Regions from separate parts of the Yersinia massiliensis genome, predicted to be linked through region 2. Evidence: predicted binding sites of a transcription regulator. Region 2 holds the regulator's gene; the other holds the start of a gene.

Region 1 (3,194 bases), 2.3 Mb from region 2:
TCTTTATAGCCACGGCAGGCGCTGGCCAATTGGCTTTTGTTTTCCACAAATTTTGGTGGGTCCATGATGATCATGTCAAACTTTTCCCCTTGCGTGCGGTAGTGGCGCAGCAGTTGGAACACATCATCGCGGACGAACTCAGCTTTGCTAAGATCTAACTGGTTCAGTTCTACATTCTGCTTCGCAATGTCTAACACGGATTGCGACGTATCGACACTGATAACTTGTTGGCAATTCCCCATTAGCGCAGCTACAGCAAAGGCACCGGTATAAGAGAAGCAGTTCAGAACGCGGCGACCTTCGGCATAATTACGTGCAGCGAGCCGACTATCACGCTGATCTAAATAAAAACCGGTCTTATGGCCGTGTTGGATATCAACCAGTATCTGCATACCGTTTTCGGTGATAGGTAACAGGGCTGGTGGCATTTCGCCGAGTACTGTCCCTTGGGTCAGTGGTAAACCCTCTTTTTTACGCACTGAAACATCAGAACGGTCATAGATAGAGCATTCTGGATAGCAGGCTTGCAGGGCGCTGATCAGCGTCGAACGTTGATATTCGGCACCGGCAGAGAGTAACTGCAAGACAAGGAAGTTTTGGAAACGGTCGATAGTGATACCGGGTAGGCCATCAGACTCACCGGCGATTAAACGGTAGCCATTCAAACCATCCCGTTGCGCCAGCCAATCTCGCCAGCTTTGTGCTTGCTGCAACCGGCGGATAAAGAATTCACGATCGACGACTTCATCTTGTTGGAACGTCCACACTCGTGCCAGGATTTGTGATTCAGGTGAATAGGCGGCACGTGCCAACCATTTGCCTTGGCTATCAAGGATATCAATGGTTTCACCGGGAAGGGCGCTGCCTTCAAGGCGCTGAACTGCCCCAGAGAAAATCCACGGATGGCGACGAAGTAAGGATTTTTCACGTCCTTTAGCAAGAAATAAGCGCATCATAATATTCTTTTAAAATCAAAATGTTATAATTGATAAGTCATTATCAATCAAAATAAGGTCACAATCATATAGCAATGTCATCCCACTCACTACCTCGACTATCCTGATACTTGGCTGTCATTTGGGCTGACTTGTGTCCTAGTCAATGTTGGGCGAACTCACCGCCTTTGGCGTCAGTATACAGCCTTGCGGCTAAACTTCGTATCTCATGGAATGATGGCGGCGACCCTTCCCACTCAACGCCTGATAATGGGCGCAAAAAACTTCCGGCTTAAAACTATCTTTCCTCAGTATCCAAAAACTTACCCGATCTCATCAATTTCATACTTCACAAGAAAAATCCTACCGATTAAACTGTATGCATATACAGTTGTATTGTAGGTGTGAATGATGATTTTTTACCCACTCTCCCCGTTGCGTGAAGTCGTTCTTATCCCGTTGTTTAACGAGACGATTCCGGCAGGTTTCCCAAGCCCTGCGGCAGATTATGTCGAACGACCATTGGATCTGAACGAGCTATGTATTGCTCACCCTGCAGCGACTTATTTCGTGCGCGTGTCGGGTCATTCAATGACGGGGGCGGGGATCTATGATGGTTCTCTGTTGGTGGTAGATCGGAGTATCACGGCACAACATGGAGATATTATTATTGCGTCTGTTGGTGGGGAGTTCACTGTAAAAAAACTGTGCTTACATCCTGTTGTACAGCTAGAGGCGATGAACCCCGATTATGCACCTATCGTTTTGAATGATAGTGGAGATGATTTAGAAACATTTGGTGTGGTGAGATACGTCATAAACGAGGCTACAAATGTTTGCCCTCGCTGACGTTAATTCTTTTATGCGTCCTGTGAGTCTGTATTCCGGCCAGACTTACAGGGGAAACCGATAATCGTCCTTTCAAACAACGATGGTTGTGTCATCGCGCGTAGCCGTGAAGCCAAATTAGTGGGTATTAAAATGGGTGAGCCGTATTTCAAGATGCGCAATCTGATCCAGAAATATGGTGTGGTGACATTCAGCAGCAACTATGAGCTTTATGCTGATATGTCTAATCGGGTTATGACTGTGTTGGAATCTATGTCGCCGGCCATGGAGATATATTCAATTGATGAGGCATTTCTGAACGTGTCTGGGGTCAATCATTGCATGAGTCTGGATCAGTTTGGTCGGGAAGTTCGGCAACGGGCACTACAATGGACAGGCCTCACTGTCGGTGTAGGAATTGCCCAAACTAAAACGCTGGCTAAGCTGGCAAATCATGCCGCCAAGCAGTGGAGTAAGACCGGTGGCGTGTTGGATTTATCCGATCCTGTCAGGCAGCGGAAATTACTTGCCATAACGCCAGTTCAAGATATCTGGGGTATTGGTCGTCGCATGGGTAAAAAGTTGAATCAGCTTGGCATCAACACGGCATTGCAGTTGGCTGACACTCATTCGCAGTTTGTGCGTAAAAACTTCAATGTCGTGCTAGAGCGCACCGTCAGAGAACTCAATGGTGAACAGTGTCTCGAGCTGGAAGAGTTCGCTCCGACAAAACAGCAGATTGTGTGTAGCCGGTCCTTTGGTGAGCGAATAACCCGTTATCAGGACATGCGCGAAGCTATCTGTGGGTATGCGGTGCGTGCGGCGGAAAAGCTGCGTGGTGAACATCAATATTGCAGGCATATATCAGCCTTTATCAAAACCAGCCCTTTTGCACCCAATGAACCTTACTATGGCAACATAGTGAGCACTAAGCTTCATATTCCCACACAGGATTCACGGGACATTATCGCTGCGGCATTGAGTTGCCTTGATGCGATATGGAAGGATGGTTATCGATATCAAAAAGGCGGGGTGATGCTGGGTGATTTCTACAGTCAAGGTATTGCCCAATTGGGGTTATTTGATGATAACCAGCCAAAAGCGAACAGTGCGGCGTTAATGGCAGCGCTAGATGAGATTAATCAATCGGGTAAGGGTAAGGTGTGGTTTGCTGGGCAGGGCATACAAAAGGGCTGGCAGATGAAACGCGAGATGCTATCGCCAGCTTATACCACCAGGTGGGCTGAATTACCGGTTGTGAGATGATGGTGATCAATCTTGCACGGATAGCCTGTTGAAGTGGGGATTTCGAGGCCATAATTGAGTTGGCTGCCAGCGAGGTAAAAGTGCGGTATTGCCGGAATATGAGCTGGAAAATGCAAATTATCGCGCAGATGAGGAGTCGATATGGCAACAGTATGCACAGCTGCT
Region 2 (3,194 bases):
CACCTCAGCCCTCTTTATCTGCGATAGGTGCAAGATAGTGACTGAACGTACTACGGTGGGTATCGAAGAAGCATTGGCACAATTAGCAAAACAGTCTGGTTTTACGCTGCGTCATAGTGTGGTTGAAGCGCATGGTTTATGTGCTGAATGCGGGGTAATCGAAGCGTGTGAAAGCCATGATCATTGCGATCATGACCACTCAATTGTGGCAAAAAAGAAGTGATTGAGGCAAAAGAGAGCAACGCCCAAGAATCTCGTTTAAGCTGTCGTCGATATCACGGCAGCCTTATTTTTAATATTAGCCATGACCAGCAAATATGAGACACATCCTTGTGTCGCGTCGATACAAACAATCATTCCAATGAAAATCCTAATATAGACTCTATTATTAACATGCATCATCAAAGATGATTGAATAATAAATTTAGTTAAACAACCGATATGAGGCTTATTTAATTAATAGTGATTATTCTAGCATGCAGAAATTCGAATCATTTGTATCGATATCAGATTAATTCCATTTAGTGATGTGACTACCAGCGATATTTGCTGTGGTCTTCCCAGGCCTTCACTTCTTTCTCAGCCTGCTCTTTCTGATAGCCGTATTTCTCCTGGATTTTACCGACCAGTTGGTCACGCTTTCCTTCAATAACCGTCAGGTCATCGTCAGTCAGCTTACCCCATTTCTCTTTCACTTTACCTTTAAACTGCTTCCAGTTACCGTCAGCTTGATCTTTGTTCATGATATCTCCGTAATCTTTGGATTAGTCAGTTTATTTAATTCAACACGATAAATATTTTCCATATTAATAAGCATCTAACGCCATCTATATAAACTAATAATTTATAGTTATTAACTTATTTAAGCATCAGTAGAAATATTTATCGTAGGAATAACTATAGCAGAGGAGACTGATAATTAAAGGCTGGTTGATATTAATGACTGGATTTAGATCAAGAAAGCAAAAATAGCGACTGAGAATATTCAGTTAAAACAGCAGGTAATAATGTATTATCGGAATGCTCTCAATTTAAATATGATAAGAAAGATTGTAGGGAAATGGATAATATACCCTTCTGATGGGAAGGGTATATTGCGGTCAATTAATTCAGATCCAGTCCCCATTACGGATGACGCCAACAGCCAATCCCTCAATGGTGAAGCTTTGTTCGCGCAGATCAACGACGATCGGCTCAAACTCGCTGTTCTCTGGCAGCAGCTGTACGATGCTACCCTGCTTTTTAAGGCGTTTTACTGTCACTTCATCATCGATACGTGCCACAACCACTTGCCCGTTCCGCACATCCTGCGTTTTATGTACGGCTAGTAGATCGCCATCCAGAATACCGATATCTCTCATCGACATTCCATTAACCCGCAGCAGAAAATCTGCGCTCGGCTTAAACATTGAAGGATCAACTTTATAGTGCCCTTCGATGTGTTGCTGTGCCAGCAGTGGTTCACCTGCAGCAACCCGCCCAATCAGTGGCAGGCCCTCTTCTTCTTCCATCAGCAAACGAATGCCACGCGAAGCGCCAGAGACAATCTCTATCACGCCTTTACGGGCCAATGCTTTTAAATGCTCTTCAGCAGCGTTAGGAGAACGAAATCCCAGACGCTGCGCAATTTCAGCACGGGTCGGTGGCATACCAGTTTGCGCCAAGTGATCGCGCACCAGGTCATAAACCTCTTGCTGTCTGGTCGTAAGTGCTTTCATTCCGCCCCCTGTTTGTTTATACAGTTTTGCTGTGAGTATATACAGGTAAGCGGATATTGGGAACCAAAGAGTGAATAAAAACAGGGATTAATCACAGCTTAATTGTGTCCTGTTGTGAACTCGCCGCGGCTTTATGCGCCATAGCGTCAACTCAAATGGTGCCAAAGTACAGATATCCAGACAAAAATAGCCAGCAGAACAGCTAAAAACACGGCAGCAGAGCCCATATCTTTAGCCCTGCCGGATAGCTCATGAAACTCACTGCCGATACGGTCGACTACCGCTTCAATTGCACTATTGATAACTTCAATAATAATCACTAGAACAACGCTACCAATCAATAAAATGCGGGCTACAGCATCTAAATCTAGCCAGAACGCCAGTATGATAGCCACGAGCGCAACGACAGCCTCTTGGCGAAAAGCCGCTTCATTGTGCCAAGCTGCGATTAAGCCTTTCGCAGAATAACCCGCTGCTTTGTAGATTCGGGTTAGCCCTGTTAACTGATTTGCCATGTTTTATTGCCTTTATCTTAAGGAGATGATGATTTTTACCGCTTTCTGTTGTCTCATCACCACAGATCTAAAAACCAGTTTCTGGTATCCTTGCGATGAATTGCTAACAAGAGGCTTCAAGTTGTCATGTCAGGTTGGCGTAAAATATATTATAAGTTATTGAATTTACCACTTAAATTGTTGGTAAAAAGCAAGGTTATTCCGGCAGATCCTGTGACTGAGTTAGGGTTAGACCCATCTCGTCCAATTCTGTACGTTTTACCTTATAATTCCAAGGCAGATTTGCTGACTTTGCGAGCGCAATGTCAGGCACAAGATCTGCCCGACCCTTTGATTCCATTGGAAATTGATGGCGTACAACTCCCAAGCCATGTCTTTATCGATAATGGTCCAAGGGTCTTTCGCTATTACGCACCAAAACAAGAGTCAGTGAAGTTATTCCACGATTATTTGGATTTACATCGTAATAATCCGGAATTAGATATCCAGATGCTACCGGTTTCCGTGATGTTTGGTCGCTCACCTGGGCGCGAAGGTCACGGCACACCTCATCTGCGGGTATTGAACGGCGTTGAGAAGTTCTTTGCTGTCTTGTGGCTAGGCCGCGATAGTTTTGTCCGGTTCTCAACCACGGTGTCACTGCGCCGGATGGCCAGTGAGCATGGCACAGATAAAACAATCGCTCATAAACTGGCTCGCGTGGCGCGGATGCACTTCTCTCGTCAGCGTTTGGCGGCGGTCGGCCCAAGTTTGCCAGCCCGTCAGGATCTGTTCAATAAGCTGCTGGCCTCTAAAGCGATTGAAAAAGCCGTTGCCGATGAAGCGCGGACTAAAAAAATATCCCACGAGAAAGCACAGCAAAATGCCATTACGTTGATGGAAGAGATTGCGGCAAACTTCTCTTATGAAGCCGTACGTCTATCTGACAGGGTATTGAGCTGGACATGGAACCGCCTGTATC

What was found. Region 2 encodes LexA, which represses DNA repair genes until DNA is damaged. Its sites were predicted from a motif close to TNCTGTATGTACATACAGNA; they were not measured.
Region 1: the regulator LexA is predicted to act here: its motif matches at 1,309-1,328, upstream of umuD (translesion error-prone DNA polymerase V autoproteolytic subunit).

The regions. Positions count from the first base shown of each region.
Region 1 is NZ_CP028487.1:3,005,773-3,008,966, reverse strand. Features, by position in the region: gene rlmI (23S rRNA (cytosine(1962)-C(5))-methyltransferase RlmI) at 1-959, opposite strand, end outside; gene umuD (translesion error-prone DNA polymerase V autoproteolytic subunit) at 1,347-1,784, shown strand; partial or broken gene DA391_RS14140 (Y-family DNA polymerase) at 1,768-3,029, shown strand; gene yccX (acylphosphatase) at 3,171-3,194, shown strand, end outside.
Region 2 is NZ_CP028487.1:346,185-349,378, reverse strand. Features, by position in the region: gene zur (zinc uptake transcriptional repressor Zur) at 1-223, shown strand, start outside; gene DA391_RS01580 (CsbD family protein) at 534-743, opposite strand; gene lexA (transcriptional repressor LexA) at 1,110-1,718, opposite strand; gene DA391_RS01570 (diacylglycerol kinase) at 1,865-2,233, opposite strand; gene plsB (glycerol-3-phosphate 1-O-acyltransferase PlsB) at 2,360-3,194, shown strand, end outside.